DNA from 4 places in the Telluria sp. ZB4P36 genome. Region 2 is predicted to be linked to each of the others. Evidence: predicted binding sites of a transcription regulator. Region 2 holds the regulator's gene; each other region holds the start of a gene.
The links. The regulator sigma-54, encoded in region 2, starts transcription at its own class of promoters, with help from an activator protein. The targets are predictions, from matches to a motif close to TGGCANGNAANCTGCTTT.

Region 1: AC56LK_RS19010 (PEP-CTERM sorting domain-containing protein) is a predicted target of sigma-54. The motif match lies at 833-850, and genes of this name have one in related genera.
Region 3: prpB (methylisocitrate lyase) is a predicted target of sigma-54. The motif match lies at 1,054-1,071, and genes of this name have one in related genera.
Region 4: AC56LK_RS09855 (PEP-CTERM sorting domain-containing protein) is a predicted target of sigma-54. The motif match lies at 1,005-1,022, and genes of this name have one in related genera.

Annotation. Positions count from the first base shown of each region.
Region 1 is NZ_JCASIE010000016.1:56,172-58,369, forward strand. Features, by position in the region: gene AC56LK_RS19000 (ATP-binding cassette domain-containing protein) at 1-440, opposite strand, end outside; tRNA gene AC56LK_RS19005 (tRNA-Arg) at 592-666, opposite strand; gene AC56LK_RS19010 (PEP-CTERM sorting domain-containing protein) at 890-1,474, shown strand; gene AC56LK_RS19015 (MarR family winged helix-turn-helix transcriptional regulator) at 1,629-2,123, opposite strand; gene AC56LK_RS19020 (AMP-binding protein) at 2,131-2,198, opposite strand, start outside.
Region 2 is NZ_JCASIE010000023.1:58,305-60,502, reverse strand. Features, by position in the region: gene hpf (ribosome hibernation-promoting factor, HPF/YfiA family) at 1-245, opposite strand, end outside; gene AC56LK_RS22140 (RNA polymerase factor sigma-54) at 304-1,779, opposite strand; gene lptB (LPS export ABC transporter ATP-binding protein) at 1,779-2,198, opposite strand, start outside.
Region 3 is NZ_JCASIE010000015.1:18,322-20,519, forward strand. Features, by position in the region: gene AC56LK_RS18275 (cation acetate symporter) at 1-878, shown strand, start outside; gene prpB (methylisocitrate lyase) at 1,112-2,002, shown strand; gene prpC (bifunctional 2-methylcitrate synthase/citrate synthase) at 2,020-2,198, shown strand, end outside.
Region 4 is NZ_JCASIE010000005.1:124,070-126,267, reverse strand. Features, by position in the region: gene AC56LK_RS09860 (GAF domain-containing sensor histidine kinase) at 1-885, shown strand, start outside; gene AC56LK_RS09855 (PEP-CTERM sorting domain-containing protein) at 1,053-2,126, shown strand.

The sequences.
Region 1 (2,198 bases), on a different contig from region 2:
CCGAGGCGGTCGAGGGTGGTATCGACCTTGTGCGCCAGGTTCCAGCCGTCGATGGCGTCGAGCTTGAGCTGGATCTCGTGCATGCGCTCCATCAGCGCCTCGTCGTTGTCGCCGCCGAACTGCCCGGTGAGCGATTCATACTCGGCCAGCATGGCCTGCTGCTCGCCCATGCCGGCCGCCACCGCGTCGAACACGCTCATGGCGGGATCGAACACCGGCTCCTGCTCGACGTAGGCGATCTTGACGCCCTGCTGCATGACCAGCAGGCCGTCGTCGAGCCTGAACCGGCCGGAAATGATTTTCAGCAGCGAGGACTTGCCGGTGCCGTTGCGGCCGATCAGGCCGACGCGTTCTCCGGCCTCCAGGGAAAAGTCAGCGTGGTCGAGCAGCGCGACGTGGCCGAAGGCCAGTTGAGCGGAAGAGAGGGAAATGACAGCCATGATTTCGTGAACCGCCCACCGCCATTCAGGGGGCGAGGAGCGCAAAAGGTGAAAGAAGCACGCATTGTACCGACTGGCGCCGGCGATCCCCAGTTTCCATGCCAGGAATGACAGAAGCGGAGAATGCAGTGCCCGGACGGGCAGGTAAGGATGGTGTCGCCAGCAGGAATCGAACCTGCATCTAAGTCTTAGGAGGACCTTGTACTATCCATTGTACTATGGCGACACATCCGCAAAGGGCAAGCAACAGCCCTCGTGCAGTCCTCTATTGTACCAGCCGTCTTGCCAAAGCAGAACTAGCCGGCTGCCCGATGTCGAAGAACTTTACAAGCCACCCCTCGCGGCAGCAGCGATTTTCCTTAAATCATTGATTTTCATAAATATTTTCCACCTGGCACGCACTTTGCTAAATAGAAAACATTCGTTTCCAATTTACAAAGTGAGTGAACATGACCGCAATTCTTCGCCGCCTCCCTGCCCTGCTGTGCGCGCTTGCACTGCTGAGCGCGCCTGCCGCCGCACTGGCGACACCGATCTACGCGGTCGACGTCAAGATCGGCGAAGCGAAGATGAGCAATTCCAGTGATGCGGCGGAACTCGAGATGCTGCGCAAGTTTTCCGGCGATAAGACCCTGGTCCTGAGCGGCAAGACCGACGCGAACGCGAGCAGCGCCAGCGCCGTCCCTGGCATGCCGGGCGCCTGGTTCCTCACCGACCTGAGCCAGCCGGGCTACTTCGCCCTGAAGTTCGGCATCGGCGGCACCAATGCCACGGCGACCACCTTTTTCTTCCGCAATACGAGTGAGCTCAGCTACCTGGTCTGGACCGACGAGCAGGTCCAGTACCTGACCGGCGGCGCCTGCGCGCGCAACCAGAGCAAGTGCAATATCGGCCGCCTCAGCCACTACACCACCACGGCCGGCATGCCGGACGACCTGGTCGACGTGCCTGAGCCGGGCAGCATCGCGCTGCTTGGCCTGGGCCTGCTGGCCGCCGCGGCAGGGACGCGCCGCAAGGGTGCTGCAAAGGGCTAAGCCCTGGCAGCCCCGTCGATCTCGGCCGGTTCGCGAAATGCGGGACGGCCGAACGCTTCATCCATGCAGACACGCTGCGTGAGTGGATCCATCATTAAAACTGGCATCGCCCGCACCAGGGTATCGACCGAAACAACCTCTTGCAATTTCACAGCTAGCGCTCCTCGTCCACCCTGAGCCGCTCCTTCATCGACGCCAGCAGCGCGATCAGGCTGGCCTTGTCACCGGCCGGGATATCGGCCAGCATCTCGTCGATCCAGCGTTCGTGCACGACCGCCATTTCGGCGAAGGCGCTGCGCCCGGCCGGAGTCAGGCGCACCGCCCAGGCGCGGCGGTCGTGCGGGTCGGGCACCCGGACCACCAGCCCCTCGCGCTCGAGCTGGTCGGTGATGCCGGTGACGTTGCCGCCGGTGACCATCATGCGCTTGGACAGCTCGCCCATGCGCAGGCCGTCGGGATGGCGCTCGAGCTGGGCCATCAGGTCGAAGCGCGGCAGCGTGATGCCGAAGCTCGCGCGCAGCCGGGTGCGGATCTCGTTCTCGATGCGCACGGTGCAGGACAGCATGCGCAGCCACAGCTTGAGCGACTGGTGGTGCTCCTGGCGCAGGCGGCTGGCCAGGTCGAGCTCGTGGCCCTCGAAATCCGACATGTTTTCCTCAGACCGCATCCATGCGTAATTTAAACCGCTGCAGTTTACCGGTTTCGGTGCGCGGCAGCTGTTCGC
Region 2 (2,198 bases):
AGCGTGTCGATCGCTGCGTACAGATCCTGCGCCGCGCTTGCCACATGCAAAATTTTGCCAGATACCTGTAGGTTGATCTCGGCTTTTTGCCGCTTTTCTTTTTCGGTGAGGTTATCGATGGCAAGGAACACGTGGGTGTCGATCACGTGGTCGAAATGGCGGGTGATGCGCTCGAGCTTATTCTGAACGTATTCACGGATGGCGGGGGTGACTTCGAGATGGTGGCCGCTGATTGTGAGGTTCATACACACTCCTTAGGGAAGGTGCCCTGCCCGTGCCACAAGGTGAGAATGGGCAGTAGCTTTACAGGGATTTGCGGAGGCTGACGGGCGGAATCTTGAGCGCTTCACGGTACTTGGCGACCGTCCTGCGTGCAATGACCATACCTTGTTCCCCGAGCATCTCCGCGATCTTGCTGTCGGATAATGGGTTCCTAGGGTCTTCTGCTCCTGTCAATTGCGCAATGAGTGCGCGGATCGCCGTCGAGGAGGCTTCTCCCCCCGCTTCGGTGGCGACGTGGCTTCCGAAGAAGTACTTCAGCTCAAACATGCCGTGCGGGGTCAGCATGTATTTCTGAGTAGTCACACGCGAGATCGTGCTCTCGTGTAGGCCTAGTGTATCAGCTATCTCACGCAAAACAAGAGGGCGCATGGCAACCGCGCCGTGGCTGAAAAAGTTGCGCTGGCGCTCGACAATTGCCTCGGCGACACGCAGGATCGTGTCGAAGCGCTGGCGCATATTCTTGATGAGCCACTTGGCTTCCTGCAGCTGCGCGCCCATCTGGCTTTCGCTCTTTCCCTGCTTGAGCAGGTTGGCGTACAGGGAGTTCACGCGCAGCTTCGGCATCACGTCCGGATTCAGCGACACCGCCCAGCCGCTCTTGGCGCGCCGCACGATCACGTCCGGCACCACGTAGTCGGACACGCCCGCGCCGAAGGCCGCACCGGGGTGCGGATTGCACTGGCGGACCACGGCCTGCACCTCGCGCAAGTCTTCGTCGTCGCAGTCGAGCGCATTCTTCAGCTTGGTGTACTCGCGCTGCGCGAACCAGGTCAGGTAGCCCTCGACGATCTTCAGGGCCAGGCGCCGCGTCACCAGCGGCACGCCCGGCATGCGGCGGATCTGCAGCGCCAGGCACTCGGCCGCGCTGCGCGCGCCGACGCCGACCGGATCGAGGCTCTGCACCAGCGCCAGCGCGCAGCGCAGCTCGTCCATCTCGATCTCGAGTTCTTCCGGCAGGCGCGCATGGATCTCGTCGAGCGGCTCTTCCAGGTAACCGTTGTCGTCGAGCGCGTCGATCACCAGCTCGGCCAGCGCGCGGTCGCGCTGGCTGCAGGCGCTCATGCGGATCTGTTCCGCCAGGTGTTCGCGCAGGGTGATGCTGTCGGCTTCCAGCTGCGGGCGGCCATCCTCGTCGTCGCCGCTGCGGGCGCCGCCGCCTTCGCCGCCCCAGTCGCTGTCGGCCTCGCCGCGCTCGCCCTCGCCGCCGCCACCCTCATCGAAGCCCTCGCCTTCCGCCTTGGCGCCTTCTTCGGCCGCCGGCTGCGGCGCCGGCGCATCGCCGTTTGCGGGTGCACTGTTGATGGCGCCGTCGGCCAGCAGGCGCACCGAGCGGTCGAGCGGATCGTCGAGCCGCTCGAGCAGCGGGTTGTCGTGCAGGATCTGCTCGATCTCCTGGTGCAGTTCGAGCGTGGACAACTGCAGCAGCCGGATCGACTGCTGCAGCTGCGGCGTGAGCGCCAGGTGCTGCGAGGTGCGGAGCTGCAGGGATTGTTTCATTACATCCTGAAGTGTTCGCCGAGGTAGACGCGCCGCACGTTTTCGTTGGCGATGATGTCGTCAGGCCGGCCCGAGGCCAGCACCGCGCCCTGGTTGATGATGTAGGCGCGGTCGCAGATGCCGAGCGTCTCGCGCACATTGTGGTCGGTGATCAGGACGCCGATGTTGCGCTCTTTCAGGAAGCGCACGATGCGCTGGATCTCGATCACCGCGATCGGGTCGACGCCGGCGAAGGGCTCGTCCAGCAGCACGAAGCGCGGGTTGGTGGCGAGCGCGCGCGCGATCTCGACGCGGCGCCGCTCGCCGCCCGACAGCGACAGCGCCGGGTTCTCGCGCAGCTTCTCGATCTGCAGCTCGGCCAGCAGGGTGTCGAGGCGCTCGTTGATCTGGTCCTTGCTGAGCGGCTTGCCGTCCATGCG
Region 3 (2,198 bases), on a different contig from region 2:
AAGACCCGATCTCGGCGATCTCCTTCGGCATGGCGCTGATGTTCGGCACCGCCGGCCTGCCGCACATCCTGATGCGCTTCTTCACCGTCCCGAGCGCGAAGGAAGCGCGCAAGTCGGTGCTGTGGGCCACCACCTGGATCGGCTACTTCTACATCCTCACCTTCATCATCGGCTTCGGCGCGATCGTGCTGGTCGGGACCAACCCGGCCTTCAAGGACGCGGCCGGCAAGCTCCTGGGCGGCAACAACATGGCGGCGGTCCACCTGGCGCAGGCCGTGGGCGGCGACATCTTCCTGGGCTTTATCTCGGCGGTGGCCTTCGCGACCATCCTGGCGGTGGTGGCCGGCCTGACCCTGTCGGGCGCCTCGGCCGTGTCGCACGACCTGTACGCCACCGTGTTCAAGAAGGGCAAGGCCAACAGCGCCGACGAACTGAAGGTCTCGAAGATCACCACCATCGCACTGGGCGTCATCGCCGTGCTGCTCGGGATCGCGTTCGAGAAGCAGAACGTGGCCTTCATGGTGTCGCTGGCCTTCGCGATCGCCGCCTCGGCCAACTTCCCGGTGCTGTTCATGTCGGTGCTGTGGAAGGATTGCACCACCCGCGGCGCCACCGTCGGCGGCTTCCTGGGCCTGGCGACCGCGGTCGTGCTGACCCTGGTGTCGAAGTCGGTGTGGGTCGACGTGCTCGGCAACGCCGCGCCGATCTTCCCCTACACCTCGCCGGCGATGTTCTCGATGGCGGTGGGCTTCTTCGGCATCTGGTTCTTCTCGGTGACCGACAAGAGCCCGCGCGCGGCGATCGACAGGGCAGGCTTCGAAGCGCAGGAGGTGCGCTCCGAGACCGGTATCGGGGCGGCAGCAGCTACGGCACACTAAGTCTCCCGTTTTCCCGCTCAACCCCGCTGCCGCGGGGTTTTTTATTGTTATCATGTTTCATTTGCCGTTTCGTGTTGCATCACGATGAAACAGATGAGCTGTCCGGCTAAACGTCAACCAGCCGAGTATTGCGCTAAGTGTTTGATTAATTAGAAAGTTTGCACCGCTAGCTTACTGGCACGCCGCTTGCATTGATAGACGGTATCGACAACGCATCATTCGAAAGGACCAGCATGACCCACCACTCCGCCGGCGCCGCATTCCGCAAGGCCGTCCAGGAAGAATCCCCGCTGCAGGTCATCGGCGCCATCAACGCCAACCACGCGCTGCTGGCCAAGCGCGCCGGCTACCGCGCGATCTACCTGTCGGGCGGCGGCGTCGCCGCCGGTTCGCTGGGCCTGCCGGACCTCGGCATCTCCGGCCTGGAAGACGTCCTGATCGACGTGCGCCGCATCACCGACGTGTGCGACCTGCCGCTGCTGGTCGACATCGACACCGGCTTCGGCGCCTCGGCCTTCAACGTGGCGCGCACCGTGCGCTCGCTGATCAAGGCCGGCGCCGCCGCCTGCCACATCGAAGACCAGGTCGGCGCCAAGCGCTGCGGCCACCGCCCGGGCAAGGAAATCGTCGGCAAGGACGAGATGGTCGACCGCGTGAAGGCGGCCGCCGATGCGCGCACGGATGAGAATTTCGTCATCATGGCGCGCACCGACGCGCTGGCCGTGGAAGGCCTGGACGCGGCCATCGAGCGCGCCGTCGCCTGCGTGGAAGCCGGCGCCGACATGATCTTCCCCGAGGCGATGACCAGCCTGGAGATGTACAAGCAGTTCGCCGATGCCGTGAAGGTGCCGGTGCTGGCCAATATCACCGAATTCGGCGCGACTCCGCTGTTCACGCTCGACGAGCTGCGCAGCGCCAACGTCAGCATCGCCCTGTACCCGCTGTCGGCCTTCCGCGCCATGAACAAGGCGGCCGAAAACGTGTACGAGGCGATCCGCCGCGACGGCACCCAGAAGAACGTGATCGACACGATGCAGACCCGCGCCGAACTGTACGACCGCATCGACTACCACAGCTACGAGCGGAAGCTCGACGCACTGTTTGCCCAGAAAAATACCAAGTAATCGAGGAGATTCGACGCATGAGCACCCAGAACAACGAGACCCCAACGTTCAAGCCGAAGAAATCGGTGGCCCTGTCCGGCGTCGCCGCCGGCAATACCGCCCTGTGCTCGGTCGGCAAGACCGGCAACGACCTGCACTACCGCGGCTACGACATCCTGGACGTCGCCACGACCTGCGAGTTCGAGGAAATCGCCTA
Region 4 (2,198 bases), on a different contig from region 2:
GGCTTCCAGAGCTACTTCTCGATTCCCGTGTTCCGGCCCGACGGCCAGTATTTCGGCACCCTGTGCGGCCTCGACCCGGAGCCGGCGCGCCTGACCGACGCCGTCACCGTCTCGACCCTGCAGCTGTTCACCGAACTGATCGCCAAACAGCTCGAGAGCGAGCGCTCGCTGGGTGAAGTCCGCGCCGCCCTGCTCGACGAACGCGAGACGGCCGAACTGCGCGAGCAGTTCGTCGCCGTGCTCGGGCACGACCTGCGCACCCCGCTCGGCTCCGTCCTGTCGGGCACCGAGATCCTGCTGCTGAAGCACCAGGACCCATCCACCCGCCAGGTGGTGGAACGGATCCGGCGCAGCACCCGGCGCATGGCGGCCCTGGTCGAGGACGTGGTGGACTTCACGCGCGGCCGCATGGGCGGCGGCATTCCGCTCGACCTGCGGCCGGTGAAGGGCGCCGACCTGCGCCTGTACGAGGTCGTGGACGAGCTCTCGGGACTGTATCCGGAGCGCGTGATCGATACCGCGATCCAGCCCGGCATGTCGCTGCATTGCGACCCGGAGCGGCTGGCGCAGCTGCTGTCGAATCTATTGAAGAACGCCCTGGTGCACGGCAGCGAGCAGCATCCCGTGTCCGTGGTCGCCCATGTGCGCGACGGCCGCTTCACGCTGCGCGTCACCAATGGCGGACCGGACCTCGGCCCCGCCGTCATCGACCAGCTCCTGAAACCCTACTGGCGCGCTGCCTCGCGCGCCGGCAGCGAAGGCCTCGGGCTCGGCCTGTACATCGTCGACCAGATCGCGCGCGGCCACGGCGGCGCGATCGAGATCGGGTCGAGCGCCGGTTCCACCTCGTTCACCTTCACGATGGCGGCGGACGCGCCGGCCTGATTTCCTCCATCCGGCGCGCCGGTGCTTTCTGTCGAGAATATTTACAGTACGCTAACACTGCTTTCGGCATCCCAACATAAGTTGTTGATTATAAATACGTAATGCATTCATGCAACTACGGGCACGATAATTGCTTTTCCCTTTGCAAACCAAACCAAAGGGATTCCATGAAACTTTCGCAGCTTACCCGCCATGCATTGGCAGCATCCATCCTGCTCGCGCTCGCGCAGCCTTCCTCTGCAGCCGTGATCACGGGCGCCGATTACGCAGGCGCGAATTTGTCGCTGCAACATGGCGACGTTATTTCCGGCAGCTTCACCAACATTGGCAGCTTTATCATTCCCACCGCAGCGACCATTTACATCGCGGGTGGTTCGCCCCTGTCCGTCTCTGCCCAGCGCATCGACATCAATGGCATCCTGAACGGCCGGGGCGCTGGTTATGCAGGCGGTGCCAACGGCACTGACGGCAAGGCGGGCACAGGCCCGGGCGCCGGCGCGGGTGGCCTGTACGGTGGCGCCGTCCACGCCTCCGGCGGAGCTGGCGGTGGCAATCGCGGCGCGGGTGGCTCCGGCGGATCCTCGTTCGGCTCCTCTCCTGGCATTTCGGCCGGCGGCGTCGCGAATGCGGCCGCGATGGGTTCAGGCGGCGGCGGCGCTGGCAACCACGGATGCTGCGGTAATGTTAACGGTGGCGGAAGGGGTGGCGCTGGTGGCGCCGGCGGTGGAAGCATCACGCTGAATGCGTTCAACGCCTTGTTCCTGACTGGATCGATTCTGGCAGACGGCATGCATGGCTTCCAGGGCGTCGCCGGCCAGTATCCGGCAAGCGGCGGCGGGGGCGGGGCCGGCGGCACGGTCAAGCTGTCTGGCGTGCTTTTCCTCAATGGCTTGATCGACGCATCGGGCGGGAACGGCGCCAGCTACATCGGCCAGCCAAACCCCGGCTCGGCATATGGCAATGGTGGCGGCGGTGGCGGCGGTGGATATGTCCTCCTCAGTGGCATGGCCGATTTCGGTGCGAATTTCAGCATCGACGTCAGTGGCGGCGCGGCCGGCGCCTCGCTCAACCTGGATGGCAACACGCCACGCAGCTCCGCCGTCAAGGCCGCGGCGGGAGTGAACGGTATCGCTGTCGACAATACGCAAGCGATGGCCGACGTGCCTGAGCCGGGAAGCCTGGCGCTGCTCGCCCTGGGCCTGCTCGGCTTCGCTTCGTCCCGTCGGAAATCCCGGAAGTAAGCAGCGCTTCAGCACCATCCAAGCCCGCCGCGCGCGGGCTTTTTTTCCTGCCCTGCCTTGGATTAGAATACG